3 regions of the Actinoplanes sp. NPDC051343 genome follow, and region 2 is predicted to be linked to each of the others. Evidence: riboswitches for the same ligand, from Rfam matches in the RefSeq annotation. Region 2 holds a riboswitch; each other region holds the start of a gene.
The links. A riboswitch is a leader RNA that binds a small molecule or an ion and turns the genes downstream of it on or off. The one in region 2 is predicted to bind cobalamin.

Region 1 (6,444 bases), 480 kb from region 2:
GTGCACCAGCGCGGCCACCGAGCGGCCCTGCGCGGCCGCGTCCACGACCAGGATGACCGGGGCCTGCAGCACGCCCGCGACCTGGGCCGTCGAGCCGTCCTCCCCCGCGCCCGTGCGGCCGTCGTAAAGCCCCATCACGCCCTCGATCACGGCCAGTTCGGCACCGGCCGAGCCGTGGGCGAACAGCGGCGCGATGCGGTCCGAGCCGACCATGACCGGGTCGAGGTTGCGGCCCGGGCGGCCGGCGGCGAGGGCGTGGTAGCCGGGGTCGATGTAGTCGGGGCCGACCTTGAACGGCGCCACTGGTACCCCGCGGCGGGCGAACGCCGCGAGCAGGCCGGTAGCGACCGTGGTCTTGCCGTGCCCGGAGGCGGGAGCGCCGATGACGACGCGGGGGACGCTCACCACTCGATGCCCGGCTGGCCCTTGCGGCCCGCGTCCATCGGATGCTTGACCTTGGTCATCTCGGTCACCAGGTCGGCCGCCTCGAGCAGCGACGGGTGCGCGTACCGGCCGGTGATCACGACGTGCTGGGTGCCGGGACGGGCGGCCAGCGTGGCCACCACGTCGTCGACGTCGACCCAGCCCCACTTCATCGGGTAGGTGAACTCGTCGAGCACATAGAACTTGTACGTCTCGGCGGCCAGATCCCGCTTGATCTGGGCCCAGCCCTCGGCCGCCTCGGCGGCGTGGTCACGCTCGGTGCCGGCCCGCTGGATCCACGACCAGCCCTCACCCATCTTGTGCCAGGTGACGCCCCCGAGCTTCTTGAGGGCAGCCTCCTCGCCGACCCGCCACTTCTCCGACTTCACGAACTGGAAGACGCCGATCGGCCAGCCCGCGTTCCAGGCCCGCAACGCCATCCCGAACGCGGCGGTCGACTTGCCCTTGCCGTCGCCGGTGTGCACGGCCAGAACGGCCTGCCGGCGGCGCTGGCGGGTGGTCAGCCCGTCATCCGGTACGACTTCCACCTTGCCCTGAGGCATCAGGCGGTCCTCCGCATCTCGAGGGTGTCCAGCGGCATCAGATCGGCGTCGAGCGCGGAGGCCAGGCGGCGGGCCAGGCCGAGCCGCACCGGACCCGACTCGCAGTCGACGACGACGGTCGCGACCCCGTTCAGCAGGGGCGCCAGCGTGACCGGGTCGGGCCCGCTGGTCGCCCGGCCGTCGGTGACGACCACCAGCAGCGGCCGGCGGCGGGGGTCGCGACGGCGTTCGGTGGCGATGGTGGCGGCCGCCTGTCTCAACCCCGCGGCCAGCGGCGTGCGGCCGCCGGTGCGAAGCGAAGCCAGCCGCAGCACACCGACCTCATGACTCGACGTCGGCGGCAGCACCTGCTCGGCCTCGTGACCCCGGAAGGTGATCATGCCGATCCGGTCGCGGCGGTGATAGGCGTCGCGCAGCAAGGACAGGACCGCCGTCTTGACGAGGGTCATCCGCTTGCGGGCCGCCATCGAACCGGAGGCGTCGACCACGAACAGCACCAGATTGGCCTCGCGGCCGACGTGCACGGCCTCGCGGAGATCGCCCGGACCCACCCGGCGGGCGCCACGGTGCAGGGCGGCACGCAGGGTGGCGGGCAGGTGGGGAGCACCGGCGAGCTTCCCTCGCGGTTCCCGCGAGCCGATCACCCGGCCTCGCCGGGCGAAGGCCGGCGAACGCCGACCGGAATGCCCACCCTCACCGCGTCTGGCGATCGAGAGCGTACGCGGACGGAACGCGGCGCCAGGAGCAACCGGGGCCGCTCCGGCCTGCGCACTCGGGGCCGTCCCGCCGGTGGGCGATTCGTCCCGGTTCGTGGCGTCAGCCGGTGGCGGGTCCACGCCCGGCTCGTTACCCGGGGGCGGCCCCTGGCTGCCGTCGCCGTTGGTGCCCGGCGGCGGGCCCTCGTTGCCGTCGCCGTTCGGGCCGTTCGGGCCGTGCGGCGGGGGTGGGGGCGGCGGCGGGCCGCCGTCCGGATCGTCGTCATCGTCCGGCGAACCGTGCGAATCCGGGGGCAGGTCGTTCTCGGCCTCGTTCAGCGCCTGCTCGAGCTTCTCCTCATCGGTGCCGGGCGGGTCGAGCGGATCCTTGCGCCGCCGGTGCGGCAACGCCAGCCGAGCCGCGTCGGCCACGTCGCCGGCCGTGACCTCCGACCGCCCGTGCCAGGCAGCCAGCGCCACCGCGCACCGGGCCACCACGATGTCGGCCCGCATCCCGTCCACCCCGTAGGCCAGGCAGACCCGGGCGATCCGGTCGAGCTCCCGGTCGGGCAGCGTCACACCCGGCAGCACCTTCTGCGCCGCGACGATCCGCGCCGCCAGCTCCTTCTCGTCGCCTTCGAAGCGGGCCCCGAACGCGTCCTGGTCGAGCTCGTACGCCAGCCGCCGCCGCACCACCTCGGCCCGCTGCACCGGATCGCGCGGCGCCGACACGGTCACCACCAGCCCGAACCGGTCGACCAGCTGCGGCCGCGGCTCGCCCTCCTCCGGGTTCATGGTGCCGACCAGCAGGAACCGGGCCGCATGCTTGACCGACACCCCGTCCCGCTCGACGTGCGCCCGGCCCATCGCCGCCGCGTCGAGCAGCAGGTCGACCAGATGATCGGGCAGCAGGTTGACCTCGTCGACGTAGAGCACCCCCCGGTGCGCGGCGGCGAGCAGCCCCGGCTCGTACGCCTTGACCCCGTCGGCCAGCGCCCGCTGAATGTCGAGCGTGCCCACCACGCGGTCCTCGGTCGCGCCGACCGGCAGTTCGACGAGCGCGGCCGGCCGGTGGACGCTCGGCGCCCCGGCCTCGTGCGGCCCGTCCGGGCACTGCGGGTCGGGCGCGGCCGGATCGCAGGCGAACCGGCAGCCGCGCACCACGGCGACGTCGGGGAGCAGGGCGGCCAGGGCACGCACCACGGTGCTCTTGGCGGTGCCCTTCTCGCCTCGCACCAGCACACCACCGACCGCGGGCGAAACCGCGGTGAGCAGCAGGGCAAGGCGTAGGTCATCGAGCCCGACCACGGCCGAGAACGGGTACGGCGTCACGTATTTCCCTCCTGCGCGGGTGTCCACGCCCGCGCGCTGAGCACAACCGAGCGGCCGGAGTCTCCTGACTCCCGGATCGCCGCCGCCCCGCCACCTTCCGGCCCGTCCAGCAGGCCGTGGCAAACCTTGCGGGTGAGCTCCCCGGTCACAGTGGCGGGACCGCCCCGGACTCGCACCGGGTTCCTCCGCAACCGCTCGCCGCCATGCTTTCCCACCGGCGCCCCAAACGTCAACGCGCCCGACCGTGACATACAGCGCCTCTGCCCCGGCCCGCCCGGCGCGCGCGGTCGGCGCCCCGCTCCCGACCGTGACATACAGCGCGTCTGCCCCGGGGCCGCCCGGCGCGCGCGGTCGGCGCCCCGCTCTCACCGGGTCAATCCGAGGAGCCGATCCGTCAGCGTCGGTGGGGTCGGACCCCGATGGCGGAACGGCTCCCTCCCGATCACCTCGGCGAAGGCCGCATTGACGTCGACGCTCCGGACCCCTCCGTTGAGCGTCTCGGTGATCCCCGCGATCACCCGGCGATAGGCCTGCGTCTCCGGTGGCGGGAAGGCGGCCACGTACCGCTGCCCCCGCAGCCGCAACTCGATCTCCGTCCCCGCGGCCGACGGTGAGTAGAGCCACTCCCCCCGGTCGTCGGCTTCGATCCCGGCCACCGGCCGGTCGACCGGGAAGTCCCCCCGCGCGGCCGGCCTGTCCCGGAAGAACCGCCAGATGCTGACCGTGAACGGCGGAAACGCCGCCACGAGCAGCACCAGGCCGGCCACATGCCACACGGTCGCGTGCGGTCGCGCGAGCAGCGAGACGCCGAGGTAGAGAAAGGCGACGTACGGCAGCGGGCCACCGACCTTCATCGTCGGCGGCCGAATCAGCCTCAGGTCAGCCCCTTGTCGGTCGTCGGCAGCGCCGGCGGGGCGAGCCGGTCGAGCTCCTGCACGGTTTCGATCATGGCCAGGGCCGACTTCTCGACCAGCGGGCGCATCCGGCGGTAGAGCGCGGCGTTGTCCGGGTCGGGCCGGGTCGGCTCGCCGATCGCGACCAGCGCCGCCGCATGGTCGAGGTCGGGCAGCTCACCGAGCGCGTGCAGGCCCAGCAGGCAGGCCCCCATCGCCGTACCCTCCGGGGTGTCGGCCACGGCGACCGGCAGGTCGAGCGCCGCCGCCAGCACACCCACCCACAGTTCGGAGGCGACGGCGCCCCCGGTGGCCCGCACCTCGCGCACCTCGAACCCTTCGGCCGCGAACGAGTCGCGCACCAGCGCCAACTGCTGGCAGACGCCCTCGACCGCCGCCCGTACGAGATGGGGCCGCCCGTGCTCGCGCCGCAACCCGAGGTAGGCCCCGCGCAGCCCGGGCCGCCACCAGGGCGCCCGTTCCCCCAGCAGGTAAGGAAGGCAGAGCAGGCCCTCGCTACCGGGCGGCGCGCCTTGGGCCTCCATCAGCAGCGCCGCGTCGCGCTCGTCGGCGTCCTCGCCTTCGGCGCCCGGCCGTTCGAACCCGCCGGCGAAGCTCTGCCCGGCCCAGCGCACCACCGACCCGGCATTGTTGACCGCCCCGCCGATCGCCCACCGGTCCTCGGTCAGCGCGTAGCAGAACAGCCGCCCGGCCTCGTCGGCTGTCGGCCGGTCGACGATCGTGCGCAGCGCCCCGCTGGTGCCCAGCGACACGGCGGCCACCCCGGCCGGGGTCGCACCCACACCGAGGTTGGCCAGCGGCCCGTCCGCCGCCCCGATGATCAGCGGGGTGTCGGCCGGCAGCCCGGCCGCCGCGGCGACCTCACCGCGCAGCCGCAACCGCGAGGTGGTCGGCACGACGGCGCCGAGCTGCGACTGCCGTACGCCCGCAACCTCGAGTGCCTCCTCGTCCCACCGCTTGCGGTGGATGTCGTAGAGCCCCATGCCGGAGGCCAGCGAAAGGTCGACCTGGAACGGCTCGTCGGCGAGCGCGGCCAGCACCAGCTCCTTGACCCCGCCCCACCGCGGGGTCTCCCGCAGCGTGGCCGGGTCGTTCTCCTTCCACCAGGCAAGCTTGCTGAGCGGCGCCATCGGGTGCACCGGCGTGCCGGTGCGGGCGTGCAGCCCCTTGGCCCGCCCGGACGCGATAATGTCTTCGCACTGTTTGCCGGCCCGGCTGTCGGCCCAGGTGACCAGCGGCCCGAGCGGCTTGCCGTCACCGTCCATCGGCACCAGCGCGTGCAGGAACGCGCTCAGGCTGACCGCGATCACCCGGTCGCCGCGCTCCCGGCACTGGGCCGCCACGTCGACCAGCGCCTTGCGCGCGGCGTCCTGCAGCGCACTGGCCTCCAGCTCGGCCCGCCCCGGCGCAGGCACCGCAAGCGGGTAGTAGAAGCTGGTGTGCGCCCGCAGCACCCCGTCGATCCCGGCCGCGATCCCTTTGGTCGCGGTGGTACCGGTGTCGATGCCGATCACGACGTCCATGCGGTAGCCCCTTCGGTCACCTCACCGGACCCACCGCCCGGCGCCAAACTCTCGACACCCACATTTCCGGGCCGCGAGCCTCCACTCAACCCGCCCGCCACCCAGGCCACCAGATTCCCACCCAGCCACCCGATCACACCGCCCGCCCGACCACCCGGCCACACCGCTGGACCGCTCGGCCGCCGGGTCACACCACCGCCCCGCTCGGCCGCCGGGTCACACCACCGCCCCGCCACGGCCACCGGGCCGCCGCCCTGCCGAACCGCCGCCCCGCCGCCGCCCCACCCGGACACCGCCTCGGCCGCATCCGGCGCCTGGTGGCACCGCCAGGCCGCCGTGCGGTGGGACCCGGTCAGCCACGCGGGCGACGCTCGGCTCAGGAGAGGGCGCCGCTCACGAGCCCGCGCCCGCGTCCGGCGGCAGGAGGCGCTGCAGCAACCGCACCAGGGTTGCCCTCTCCTCCGTGCTCAGCCCGGCCAGCAGCTCGTCGTCGGCCGCGAAGACCAGCTCGTCGAGGCCGGCCAGAAGCTGCTCGCCGGCCGGGGTCAGTTCCACGATTTTGCGTCGGCGGTCGGTCGGGTCGGCGGTGCGTACCACCAGCCCTCGCGCCTCGAGCTCGTCGAGGAAGGTGACCAGGTCGCTGCGGTCGAGGCACAGCCGGTCGGCCAGCGGGCCCTGGGACGCCGGGCCGAGGTCGGCCAGCGACGCCAGCACCCCGTAGTGCTGCTTGCGCAGCTCGTGCGTGGCGAACCGTTCCTGGATCAGCCGCTGGGCCTGCAGCGAGGCACGCCCGACGAGCCAGGCGACGCGCCCGCGCAGGCGATGAGTCGGAGGCACGGGACAACCCTAGTTGACCGGCCCATCGGGAGGACATATCGTGGGCACCACCCACGATTGGAAGGACCCATGATATGCGTGCGGTGCGCTACTACGAGCACGGCGGCCCAGCGGTTCTGACGGTCGAGGAGGTCGCGGAGCCGGTCGCCGGCGACCA
Region 2 (6,444 bases):
AATCTGCATCACCCCCTCGGCGTTCCGGGTCGGCGGCCAGGCTTACCCGCTGCGCGACATCGAGCAGGCGTGGCGCGTGCGCCGGCGGGCCCTCGGCAGCCGGGTGAAGGGCGCCGGGTCGGTGCTCGGGGTGGTCGTCCTGATCCAGGTGGTGCTGGTCCTGATCGGACGCTGGGTGCTGGCGCTGACCAGCGGCGGCATGGTGCTCGTCGGCGGGGTCGTGCTGTTCGTACGGTGGATGATCCACCTGGCGGCGGGCGCGCCCGCCCTCAACGCGCTGGAGGATCTTCGCCGCTACGGCTCACGCCTCGAGCTGTGGGCGGTGGTCGCCGGCGCCGACGTGCTGCTGTTCGACACCGACGACGCGGTACGGCACGGCCAGGTCTGCCGGGCGCTGTCCCGCGCGATAGCCGACCGCCACGCTGCCCAGCGGGCCTGGCGGAACCGCAGACGAAATACGTAGACCGCCGGCCGGCGGTCGCGCCGGTCGCCCAGCGCATAGGCCGAGACGCGGAGCCCGGTGGCCCGCCCGAACGTCTGCGGCCGCCTAGCGCAACCATCAAGGGGCGGGCCACCGGGGCGTGCTCAGACGGTCGCGCCGGGCCAGCGGTCGACGTGGACCGCAGCCTGCCAGGGGCGGCGCCGGCGCCAGCCGTGCTGTTCCAGGTCGGGGACCTCGTTGAGGTGGCTCACCGGACCCAGGCAGAGCCAGGCGACCGGCCGCACCCGAGCGGGCAGGTGGAGCAGTTGCCGCAGGAACGGTTCCCGATAGAACGAGACCCAGCCAACCCCCAGCCCCTCGGCGGTGGCGGCCAGCCACAGGTTCTGGATGGCCAGGCAGACCGAGTACAGCCCGGCGTCGGCGATCGCGTGCCGACCGAGGACCGCTGGGCTGCCCCGGTCGGGGTCGTACGTCACCGCGATCGACAGCGAAGCCTCCCGGACGCCGTCGATCTTGATGCGGGCGAACCGCTCGGCCTCGGCGCCGGTCAGACCGGCCGCGAAGGTGTCGCGCTCGTCCTGGACGTGAATGTGGAAGGCCGCCCGCAGGCCGGCATCCTCGACCAGGATGAAGTCCCACGGCTGGGTCAGCCCGACGCTGGGCGCGGCGTGGGCGGCGGCCAGGACGCGGTCGAGGGCATCGCGGGGGATCGGCGCGCCGGTGAACTGAGCGCGCACGTCGCGCCGGCGGTGAATGACGTCGTAGAGGTCGCTGAGATGGTCGGACATGGGCAGGCTCCCGCTGCGTCATGGGCCCTGGGGCATGCCCCAGGGCCGGTCAGACGCGAGGCCGGTCTTCGGACTCCCGGATCTTCACCTGACCGCCCGCCTTCCCAGCCGTTCGGCCAGTGGCTGCGCTTGTCGCGCGTGGGCGGCGGCTCCCCGGTCACCGCGGCGGGCCCGTGCCGGATTCACACCGGCTTCCCGATTCTCCCCGCCCGAGGGTGGGGCACCTCGCTGACTAGTTCGTGCCAACGGGCACTCTACGTGTACAGGTTGAGCTCGGCGATGGACCACCACGACGATGCCGAGCCGGTCTGGGTGATGCGCAGATAGCGGGCGGTCTGGCTGCCGATCGTCGCGGTCACCAGGGCCGCGCTGCCGGTGCCCGAACCCGCGGTGCGCCAGGTGCTGTTGTCGGTCGACACATCGATGCGGTAGCCCCGGGCGTAGTCGGCGGTGCTGCCGCCCGAATCCATCACGACCTTGCTGAAGGTCCGGGCCGCACCGAGGTCGAGCGTGACCGTGTTGCCGTTGGCCATCGGCGTTCCCGAGCTCCAGCGGGTCCCGTTGTCACCGTCCAGCATCCGGGCCGGCACATCGGAGGCACTCGACGGCGATGCCGTCGCGGTCCATCCCGTACGCGCGAGCGCCGTCGACCCCGAAGACCCGGTCGTCACCGAGCCGGTCAGGCGGATGTCGCGCGACGAGGCGCCGACCAGGATCTGGCTGGTGCCGCCCGCACCGGCCCAGCCGCCGTTCCAGTACTGGAAGCTGCGCGGGTCCAGGGTGACGGTCACCCGCTGGGACTGCCCCGGGTTGAGGCTGACCTTGGCGAAGCCGCGCAGGTTCCTGGGCGGCTCGCCGGTCGAGGCCGGTTGGCCGACGTAGACCTGGGCGACCTCGGCACCGGCCCGGGTGCCGGAGTTGGTGATGTCGAACGAGACGGCGACGTTGCCGGCGGCGTCGGGTGCGGCAACGGTCAGATTCGCGTACGCGAAAGAGGTGTAGGAAAGGCCGAACCCGAAGGGGAAGGCCGGGGTTTTGTTCTGCCGGTCGTACCAGCGGTACCCGACGTCGATGCCCTCGGAGTACTGCACGGTGTTGTTCTGTCCCGGCCATTGGGCGGCGGTGTGCGCGGGCACGTCGGCGAGCGAGGCCGGGAAGGTGACGGGCAGTTTCCCGGACGGGTCGACGTCGCCGAACAGCAGCGAGGCCAGGGCGTTGCCGTACTCCTGACCGGGGTACCAGCTCTCGATGATGCCGCGGACCGAGCCGGCCCACGGCATGACCACCGCGGAGCCGCTGTTCACCACCACGACCGTGTTCGGGTTGGCCGCCGCGACGTCGGTGACCAACTGGTTCTGGTCGGCGGGCAGGTTGATGTCGGACAGGTCGCTGCCCTCCGACTCGAACTTGCCGACGAACACCACCGCCAGATCGGCGGCCCGGGCGGCCGCCACCGCCTGGTCGTGGGCGTTCGTGCTCGGCGGCGTCCACTTCTGACCGGCCGAACCGTTGCACGTGCTGATCTGCAGCTGGGTGCTGTTGGTCGAGGCCGGCGCGGTGAGGCACTTGCCGGAACCGGTGTTGACCAGGGTGCCGCCGGTGGCGGTCCACTTCTGGGCCGGACTGCCGTTGCAGTCGTAGAGCTCGATCCTGGTGCCGTCGGCGGTGCCGGCCCCGGTCACGTCCATGCACTTGCCGAGCGCCTGCAGGCTGCCGTCCGCGGCGGCGGTCCACGACTGCGCGCCGCTGCCGTTGCAGTCGTACAGCTGAACCGCAGTGCCGTTGGCGTTGTTGGCTGCGGCCACGTCGATGCACTTCCCGGCCAGGCCGGTGATGCCCGCGCTCGCGGTGCCGGGGGAGTTGGTGACGGTGACGCCGCTGCCGGCCCGGGTCACGATGCCCTGGTACGGGCTGACCGAGCCGGACGAGTTCACGCCCGCGCTGCCGCCGCCCTGATAGAGAGGCGCGCCCAGGACCGCGATCGACTTCGTGGTCGCCGGCACCGGAAGGACGGCGTTGCTGTTCTTCAGCAGGACGCTGCCTTCGGCCGCGACCTGCCGGGCCAGGGCGGTGTGCGAGGCCGAGGTGACGGTCGCGGCCATCGTTCCGGTTTGCGTACGGTCGAACAAGCCCTGCCGGAACATCGACGTAAGAATGCGGCGGACGTGGTCGTCGATGGTCGCCTGCGAAACCTGCCCGTTGGCGACCGCCGTGGTCAGGGCATTTCCGTAGTAGGTGCTGCCGGGCATCTCCATGTCGAGACCGTTGTTGGCCGACGCGACCGTGGAGTGGGTGCCGCCCCAGTCCGAGGTGATGAAGCCGTCGAAGCCCCAGTCGCCTTTGAGAACCTGGTTCTGCAGCGGCCCGTTCTCGCAGGCGAACGGCCCGTTGATGGCCGAGTACGAGCACATCACCGAGTCGGCGCCGCCCTGCTTCACCGAGGTCTCGAACGCGGGCAGGTAGATTTCCCGCTCGGCCCGGTCGGAGACGATCGCGTTGTCGGCCGAGCTGTTGCGGCTGGTCTCCTGGTTGTAGACGGCGTAGTGCTTGACCTGCGCCATCGGCCCTTGGCTCTGGATGCCCTGGATGTCGGCGGCACCCATCTGCCCGGCCAGGTAGGGATCCTCGCCGAACGACTCGAACGCGCGTCCCCACCGGGGGTCACGGACGATGTTGATGGTGGGCGCGAGCACGACGTTCGTGCCCTTGCCCCACTGCTCGGCACCGAGCGTGCTGCCGTACTGCTTCATCAGTGCGGTGTCCCAGCTGGCCGCGCCGGCGACCGGGGCGGCCAGCTGGGTGACCCCGGTGGCGCCGTCGCCGACGCCGACCGGGCCGTCCTGCAGGCGCAGGGCCGGGATGCCGAGGCGGGTGTTGGCCGGTATGCAGCCCGCATAGCCGCAGGAGCCGCCGCCATGCAGCATGGTCAGCTTCTCGGCCTGGGTCATGGCCGCGAGCAGGAGGTTCGCCCGGTCGACCGGGGCGAGTGCGGTGTTCATCCAGGGCTGGTCGGCCGCCATGGCCGGGGCAGCGGGGAGGGCGACGATCGCCAGAAGGACAGCGAGGATCGCCGCGAGACGACTTCGAAGCATGGGGGACTCCGAGCATCGATGCGGTATGTCGACGGGGAAATCGACCGGATTTCCAGCATCGCTTCTTTTACGCCGCGATGGAAGTGGGCCGTGGTTCCGGGATTGCGACCAAGAACTCCAGCTTCGGGATGTTCAGTGACCATCCGGCGCGGCAAGATGACCATAGATGCCCGGTGGAGAGGCGGTCGGCGATGGCCAGTACGCAGACGATGGCGGGCGGTCCCGGCGGGATCGAGCTCAAGGGCATCGAGATCGTCGCCGAGCACGAGCGGTCCGGAACACCGCGGTCACTGTTCTGGCCCTGGTTCGCGTCCAACATCTCGGTGCTCGGCGTCAGCTACGGCGCGTTCACGCTCGGCTTCGGCATCTCATTCTGGCAGGCCGTGATCGCCGGGGTCGTCGGCGTCGTGGTGTCGTTCGCGCTGTGCGGCGTGATCGCGCTGGCCGGCAAGCGCGGCTCGGCGCCGACCATGGTGCTTTCGCGGGCCGCCTTCGGGGTCAACGGCAACCGCCTCACCGCCGGGCTGTCCTGGCTGCTCACGGTCGGCTGGGAGACCGTGCTCGTGATTTTGGCGACGCTGGCCACGGCGACCGTGTTCGACCGGCTGGGCTGGGGCGGCGGCACCGGCACCAAAGTCGTCGCGCTCGTCGTGGTCTCGCTGGTCACCGTGCTGGCCGGGGTGGCCGGTTTCGCCGCGGTCATGCGCCTGCAGACGATCATTACGGTGGTGACCGCGGTTCTCACAGTGGTCTACATCATTCTGGCGGCCGGGCACATCCACTGGTCGACGGTGTCGGCCCTGCCCTCCGGGTCGACGCAGCAGGTCATCGGCGCGCTGGTGTTCCTGATGACCGGCTTCGGACTCGGGTGGGTCAACGCGGCCGCCGACTACTCGCGCTACCTTCCGCGTACGGCATCAAGCCGAGGCGTTTTCGCCTGGACCACCTTCGGGGCCGCGCTCGGACCGGTCGTCCTGCTGATCTTCGGCCTGCTGTTGGCCGGCTCGTCCAAGGACCTGTCCGCCGCGGTCGGCGCCGACCCGATCGGCGCGCTGACCACGATCCTGCCGACCTGGTTCCTGGTGCCGTTCGCGATCGCCGCGGTGCTCGGCCTGATCGGCGGCGCCGTCCTCGACATCTACTCGTCCGGGCTCGCCCTGCTCACCGCCGGCGTCCGCATCCCGCGCTACCTGGCCGCCGGCGTCGACGGCATCATCATGATCGCCGGAACGATCTACGTGGTCTTCTTCGGCAGCAGCTTCATCGGCGAGTTCCAGGGCTTCCTGATCACCCTCGGCGTTCCGATCGCGGCCTGGTGCGGCGTCATGCTGGCCGACGTGGCGCTACGCCGCCGAGACTACGCCGAGGACGAGTTGTTCGACCCGCGCGGCCGCTACGGCAGCGTGCGGCCGCTGCCCCTGGCGCTCGTCATCGTGGGCACGGCGATCGGCTGGGGCCTGGTCACCAACACGTACGCGGGCTGGCTCAGCTGGCAGGGCTACCTGCTCGGACCGTTCGGGCTCGGCGGCAAAGACGGCGCCTGGGCCTTCGCCGGGCTGGGCATTCTGGTCGCCCTGGCGATCGGCCTGCTGGGCACGCTGCTCGGCAGCGCCCGCCGGGTGCGTCAGGAAGAAGCGTCGCGGGCCTGACAAAGATTGGCGAGCGTTGCCGCGGCGCCCGCGCGCTGATCGCCGAAAGTGGCAGGCTGCTCTGCGCCGAGTTCGTCGAAGTACGCGACGCCTTCCGCCGTCAGCGCGATCACGTCATCGTCGATCTCGCCGGACACGAGGGCGATAGAGCCCACGTTCCACAGAGCGTTGGCCAGGCCGGGCAGGTGGGCGTCGCGGTTATCGGCGACCAGCTCCCGGTAGAGATCAACGGCTTGCCGGCCGGTCACCAGCGCTTCACCACCCTGACCGGCCCGCCCGAGCTGGATGGCGTGGTTTCTCACCGAAGTGGCCAGGTCGGGCAGGTAGACGTTGCGGTTGCTCGTGGCCAGCTCCCGCCGCAGGTCGACGGCCTGTCGGCTGGCCACCAGCGCCTCAGCGTCCCGGCCCACCCCGGCCAGCTGGGCGGCGTAGTTGTTCACCGAGGCGGCCAAGCCGGGTAGGTAAACCTCGAG
Region 3 (6,444 bases), on a different contig from region 2:
GGCCGATCATCAGGAAGTAGAGGGCGCGCAGGCCCAGCAGCGCGAAGGCGTTGGTGGTGAACACCAGGTACGCGTTGTCCGTGATGCCGAAGATCGCGGGGATCGAGTCGAGCGCGAACACGATGTCGACGGCCAGGATCGCGGCCGTGGCGAGCAGCACCGGTGTGGCCTTCCACCGGCCGCCGGCGCGCTGCAGGAGCCGGCCGGAGCTGCTGTCGTCGGTCATCGGCACGATGCGGCGCAAAAGCCGGATCGGGCGGCTGTTGCGGATGTCCGGCTGCTCGCCGTGCGACCGGAACAACCGCACTCCGGTGAAGATCAGGAACGCGCCGAAGAACAGGAACGTGATGGCGTAGCGCTGGACCGCGGCCGCCCCGACCGCGATGAACGCCCCGCGCAGCACCAGCGCGCCGAGCACGCCGATCATCAGCACGCGCGCCTGATGGCGGGCGGGCACGCCGAACTGGGCGAGAACGACGGCGAAGACGAACAGGTTGTCGATCGACAGGCTCTTCTCGACCAGGTAGCCGCTGAAGAACTGGACGCCGGCCTGGGTCCCCGAGGTGAGCAGGACACCAGCGCCGAACAGCAGGGCGGCCGCCACGTAGACGGCCGACCACACGGCGGCCTCCCGGAAACCCACCTCGTGTGGGCGCCGGGACTGCCAGAGGTCGACCGAGATCAGGGTGACGATGCCGGCCACGCTGGCCAGCCACATCCAGAGGGGCACTGTCATACATCGAGCGTGCCGACCCGGTCACCGTCCGGCGCGACCGGATCCGGCCGTGTTCGAGCCGCCAGGTTGCCGGACCCCGGCAAGGTAGGCTCGGTGAATGCCGGACTGGGGCGACATCGCGGCCGCCGCGGCTGACGACGCCTACCGGGCGGCCCCGGCCACCGGCACCGCCCCGTCGGCGGATCTTCTCGGTGAGTTCCTGCCCGGGCTGGCCCGCGCCTGCGACACCGGCGAGCGGTTGGACGCCGCCCTGCCGGCCGGTTTCCGGGCGTTGGGCGCGCGGGCGGCCGACGAAGCCGTACCGCTGCGTGCGCTGATCGATCTCTACCTGTCCGCCGCGTGGCGGGCCTGGCGGCTGCTGCCCACCGTGGGCGCGGACGACTCGGAGGCGATCCGCCGGACCGGCGAGATCGTGCTGCACGCCGTCGATGACGCGGTGGCCGCGATCGCCGACGGCCACGAGACGGCCCGGCGCACCGCGCTGCGGCTGGAGGAGTCCGACCGGCGCGAATTCGTCGACGACCTGCTCGAGGGGACCGGCGACCCGGCCGCCATGCTGTCGCGCGCCGAACGGTACGGGCTCGATCTGACCGGCACCCACGCCGTCGCCGTGATCCGCGGCACCGTCGCGGTGACCGACACCAGCCCCCTGCTGTCGCAGGCCGCTTCGGCCCTGACGGCGGCGTCCGCCACCGACTTCCTGGTCTCCACCCGCCACCGCGTGATGGTCGCCGTGCTGCCGTCGCCGAGCCTGGTCGCGGCTCTGCCCCGCACCGCCGGGGACCGCGTCGGTGTCGGGCGGGCGCATCGTGGCGTCGCCAGCGTCGCCCTGTCCTACCGGGAGGCCCTCGACGCCCTCGAGCTCGCCGGGCGCCTTGGCCTGACCGACCCGGTGGTGCACGCCGAGCAACTGCTGGTCTACCGCGTCCTGACCCGCGACCGCGAGGCGATGAGCGACCTGATCGACGCCGTGCTCACCCCGCTGGAAACTGCGCGCGGCGGTGCCGGGCCGTTGCGCGACACCCTCGAGGCGTACCTGGCCACCGGCGGAAACACCACCGCCACCGCGGCGCGGCTGCATCTTTCGGTACGCGCGATCACGTACCGCCTGCACCGCATCCGCGAGCTCACCGGCCGCGACCCGTCCGCACCGTCCGACCGGTTCGTCCTGCAGACGGCGCTGCTCGGCGCCCGCGCGCTCGGCCTCACCCCACCGTAAACCCTCACCCCACCGTAAACCCTCACCCCCACCGTAAACTTTGCCGGGTTCCGGCAACGAACGACCGCCGACTTTGTCCGGCCGCGAACCCGGTACGGCCCGAACCCGCGGGCATCGTCGAAGCATGACATCCATCGGGCAACGCATTCTTCGATTCCTCCGCAGCACTCAGGGGCGCCGGCTCGCGCAGCAGGCCCAGCAGTTCGCGGCCCGCCCGGAGAACCGGCGCCGTCTGGAGCAGCTGCGCCACCGCCTCGACCGCCGCTCCCGTCGGTAGGGTTCCGGCCGGCGGCTACTCTCCTGAGCGTCAAAGATCGTCGGAGAAGCCGGTGGGAAGCCGGCGCGGTCGCGCCACTGTGACCAGCCCGTGGGCTGGGAGTCAGACCTCCGTCGATCACCAGACCTGAGCACGCGGGACGCGAGATCCCGCAGGAGGTCGTCGGAATCATGTTCACCACTTGGACGTCGCGTGACTGGTGGCAGTCGGCCGGGCTGCTGGGGTTCATCGCCGTGCTGCACGTCGTCGGGTTCGGCCTGCTGCTGGGGGTGATCGGGCCGGCGCATCTGCACCTGGGCACGCAGGCTTTCGGGGTCGGTCTGGGCGTCACCGCTTACACGTACGGGCTGCGGCACGCTTTCGACGCCGACCACATCGCCGCGATCGACAACACCACCCGCAAGCTGCGCGGCGACGGCCGGCGGCCCAAGTCGGTCGGGTTCTGGTTCGCCATGGGGCATGCCAGCGTGGTGGCCGCGATGGCCGCGCTCGTGGCGGCGGGCGCGCACGCGGTCGAGGACCTGACCACCGACGGGACGACCGCGCGCACGGCGCTGGGCCTGATCAGCACGGCACTCTCCGGCGGCTTCCTCTACGTGATCGCGGCGCTGAACCTGGTCGCCCTCGTCGGCATCGTGCGGATCTTCCGGGCCATGCGCTCCGGCGCACTCGACGAGCAGAAGCTCGAGGAACACCTGCAGGCCCGCGGATTCCTGGCCCGGGTCCTGGGCCGGCTGACCCGCGCGATCACCCGGCCCGGACAGATGTACTTCGTCGGTCTGCTGTTCGGCCTCGGCTTCGACACGGCCACCGAGATCGCGCTGCTGGTCCTGGCCGGCAGCGGAGCTGCCGCCGGCCTTCCCTGGTACGCGGTGATGACGCTCCCGCTGCTGTTCGCCGCCGGGATGAGCCTGCTCGACTGCCTGGACGGCCTGTTCATGAGCGTCGCCTACGACTGGGCGTTCCTCAATCCGGTGCGCAAGGTCTACTACAACATCTCCATCACCGGCCTGTCGGTCGCGGTCGCGTTCCTGGTCGGCTCGATCGAGCTGATCGGGGTGCTGCACGACGACGCGGGGCTGGCCGACCCGTTCACCAGCTGGGTCAGCGAGATCGACCTCAACAACGTCGGCTTCCTCGTCGTCGGCCTGTTCGCCCTGACCTGGATCGTGGCGATCGGCTACTGGCGGCTCGCCCGGGTCGAGGACCGGTGGGCCAATCCCGACCGATCCTGAGTCACGCCCTCTGTACTGTCGTTCGCCGGGCTCTTGTAGTTCCAGTGGCCTCAATCTCGGCTTGACGGGGACGCGGTACGGGCACCGCCGCCGTGCGTACATTGGCGGCGTGGTGGTGACAACAGCGCCCGCACCTGCGTCAACGCTCGAGCTGGAGCTCGCGGTGACCGGCATGACGTGCGCGGCCTGCGCCGCCCGGGTGCAGAAACAGCTCGGCAAACTCGACGGCGTGTCGGCGTCGGTCAACCTGGCGACCGAGAAGGCGACCGTGCGGCTGACCAGCGCGGTTCCGGTCGAGGCGCTGATCGCCCAGATCGAGAAGGCGGGCTACGGCGCTGCGCTGGTCAAGCCCGAGGCGGGCGACGTCGACCGGGTGCGCGAGCTGTGGCGGCGGCTGGTGGTCGCGCTGCTCCTCGGCGTACCGCTGGCCGACCTGTCGACCACCCTGGTGCTGGTGCCCTCGCTGCGGTTCCCGGGGTGGCAGTGGGTTCTGCTGGCGATGACGCTGCCGGTGGTGACCTGGTGCGCGTGGCCGTTCCACCGCAAGGCGCTGGTGGCCGCACGGCACGGCGGCAGCTCGATGGACACCCTGGTCTCGCTGGGTGTGGCCACGGCCTCGGTGTGGTCGTTCTACACCGTTTTCCACGACGGCGACGCGCCGTCCGGTGGCCAGGCGTGGGGCCTGCTCTTCCAGCCGGGTGGCTCGATCTATCTCGACGTCGCGGCCGGGGTGACCGTGTTCGTGCTCGCCGGGCGGATGTTCGAGGCGAAGGCCCGGCGGGCGGCCGGCGACGCGCTGCGCGCCCTGGCTCAGGTCGGCGCCAAGCAGGCGACCCGGCTGGGCGCCGACGGCGCCGAGGAGCGCGTTCCGGCGACCGCGATCCGGGTCGGCGACCGGCTGGTGGTCCGGCCGGGCGAGACGATCGCCGCCGACGGCGAGGTCGTGGAGGGTTCGAGCGCGGTCGACACGTCGGCGATGACCGGCGAGTCGGTGCCGGTCGAGGTCGGACCGGGCGACGCGGTCACCGGCGGGACGGTCACGGTGGCCGGGCGCCTGATCGTACGGGCCGGGCGGGTCGGCGCCGACACTCAGCTGTCCCAGCTCGTACGCCTCGTCCAGCGCGCCCAGACCGACAAGGCAGCCGTGCAGCGCCTGGCCGACCGCATCTCGTCGGTGTTCGTGCCGGCCGTGATCATGCTGTCCGTGCTCACCGGTCTGGCCTGGTCGTTCGCCGGGGCCGCGCCGGAGCGGGCGATCAGCGTCGGGCTCGCCGTGCTGATCATCGCCTGCCCCTGCGCGCTCGGCCTGGCCACCCCGACCGCGCTGCTCGCCGCCTCCGGGCGGGGCGCCCAGCTGGGTGTGTTCGTCAAGGGCCACCAGGCGTTGGAGTCGGCCCGGGCGATCGACACCGTGGTGCTCGACAAGACCGGGACCGTGACGACCGGCCGGATGAAGGTCGTCGACGTCTGGACCGCCGATGGGGTCGACCGGGCCACGCTGCTCGCCGACGCGGGGGCGGTGGAGAACGCCGCCGAACATGTCGTCGGCCGGGTCGTCGCCGCGTACGCGTTGCGCGAGAACGGTGGTCTATCCGGTGTCGAGGATTTCGAGGCGCTGCCCGGACTCGGAGCCCGAGGGCGGGTCGACGGCCGCGTCGTCCTGGTCGGATCACCCCGCCTGCTCGACGAGCCGGAAACCCACTGGGTGAATCGGCCCGGCACCGTCGTGTTGGTCTCCGTCGACGGGCGGGTCATCGGCGGTCTGCTGCTGACCGACACCGTCAAGCCGTCGGCCGCGCCCGCGGTGACCGCGCTGCGGGAGATGGGCCTGCGGACGGTCCTGCTGACCGGCGACAACAAGGCCACCGCTGAGACCGTCGCCGCCACGATCGGCGTGGACGAGGTCATCGCCGAGGTGCTGCCGGCCGACAAGGCCGCCACCGTCGAACGCCTCCAGGCCGCCGGTCGCGTGGTGGCCATGGTCGGTGACGGGGTGAACGACGCTCCCGCGCTGGCCCGCGCCGACCTGGGCATGGCCGTGGTCAGCGGCACCGACGTGGCGATCGGGGCGGCCGACATCATCCTGGTCCGCGACGACCTGGACATCGTTCCCACCGCGATCGCGCTGGCGCGCCGCACCCTGACCACGATCCGGGTCAATCTGCTGTGGGCGTTCGGCTACAACGTGCTGGCGCTGCCGATCGCCGCCGCGGGCCTGCTCAACCCGCTGATCTCCAGCGGGGCGATGGCCCTGTCATCGCTGCTGGTCGTCTCCAACAGCCTGCGCCTGCGGGGCTTTGCCGGTCCGGGGACCCGATGGCGCTGAACTTCGCGGCCGGACCGACCTCGGCCCAGCTCGCGGCCGACTGGACGGTCCGCCCGCTGGTGATCGTTCCGCTGGTGATCGCGGCGATCCTCTACCTGTGGGGCGTCGCCCGGGTCGACCTGAAGCACCCGGGCGGCCGCTGGCCGCTCCTGCGCACCGGATCGTTCCTGGCCGGGCTGGGCGTGATCGCCGTTGCCACGCTGTCGGCGATCGAGCGCTACGGCACCACGTTCTTCTGGATCCACATGGGACAGCATCTGCTGCTGATCATGGCGGCGCCGGCTCTGATCATCCACGGGCGGCCGCTGATCCTGGCCCTGCACGCGACCCGCAACCCGTGGCACACGCGCATCAAGCGGGTCCTGCGCTCGCCGGTGGTCACCGCGGTGACCAATCCGCTGGTGGCGTTCGCGCTATACACGGCGGTCGTCGTGGGCACCCACCTGACGTCGTTCAACAACGTCGCGATCACCCACCGGTGGGCGGCCGCGGGGGAGCAGGTCGCCTACCTGGTGTCCGGCTACCTCTACCTGCTGTCCGGCTTCGGGGCGGAGCCGATCCGGTGGCGGCTGTCGCACCCGGCCAAGATGCTCGTGCTGGTGCTGTCCATGTCGGTCGACACGTTCACCGGCATCACCCTGTTGATGGCCG

Region 1: it holds a riboswitch for cobalamin, as region 2 does, so the genes downstream of both, ACIA5C_RS13080 (magnesium chelatase subunit D family protein) here and bluB (5,6-dimethylbenzimidazole synthase) in region 2, are expected to answer to the same signal.
Region 3: it holds a riboswitch for cobalamin, as region 2 does, so the genes downstream of both, ACIA5C_RS20080 (HoxN/HupN/NixA family nickel/cobalt transporter) here and bluB (5,6-dimethylbenzimidazole synthase) in region 2, are expected to answer to the same signal.

The regions. Positions count from the first base shown of each region.
Region 1 covers NZ_JBITEL010000003.1:547,234-553,677, reverse strand. The annotation lists gene ACIA5C_RS13090 (cobyrinate a,c-diamide synthase) at 1-408, opposite strand, end outside; gene cobO (cob(I)yrinic acid a,c-diamide adenosyltransferase) at 402-986, opposite strand; gene ACIA5C_RS13080 (magnesium chelatase subunit D family protein) at 986-3,013, opposite strand; cobalamin riboswitch at 3,071-3,199, opposite strand; gene ACIA5C_RS13075 (hypothetical protein) at 3,379-3,867, opposite strand; gene ACIA5C_RS13070 (gluconokinase) at 3,888-5,450, opposite strand; gene ACIA5C_RS13065 (MarR family winged helix-turn-helix transcriptional regulator) at 5,844-6,287, opposite strand; gene ACIA5C_RS13060 (zinc-binding alcohol dehydrogenase family protein) at 6,362-6,444, shown strand, end outside.
Region 2 covers NZ_JBITEL010000003.1:64,033-70,476, forward strand. The annotation lists gene ACIA5C_RS10900 (DUF6232 family protein) at 1-463, shown strand, start outside; gene bluB (5,6-dimethylbenzimidazole synthase) at 586-1,230, opposite strand; cobalamin riboswitch at 1,272-1,473, opposite strand; gene ACIA5C_RS10910 (glycoside hydrolase family 3 C-terminal domain-containing protein) at 1,485-4,322, opposite strand; gene ACIA5C_RS10915 (purine-cytosine permease family protein) at 4,514-5,971, shown strand; gene ACIA5C_RS10920 (hypothetical protein) at 5,947-6,444, opposite strand, start outside.
Region 3 covers NZ_JBITEL010000005.1:565,978-572,421, reverse strand. The annotation lists gene ACIA5C_RS20095 (TerC family protein) at 1-736, opposite strand, end outside; gene ACIA5C_RS20090 (PucR family transcriptional regulator) at 834-1,955, shown strand; gene ACIA5C_RS20085 (hypothetical protein) at 2,080-2,232, shown strand; cobalamin riboswitch at 2,228-2,362, shown strand; gene ACIA5C_RS20080 (HoxN/HupN/NixA family nickel/cobalt transporter) at 2,403-3,467, shown strand; gene ACIA5C_RS20075 (heavy metal translocating P-type ATPase) at 3,583-5,793, shown strand; gene ACIA5C_RS20070 (cytochrome c oxidase assembly protein) at 5,784-6,444, shown strand, end outside.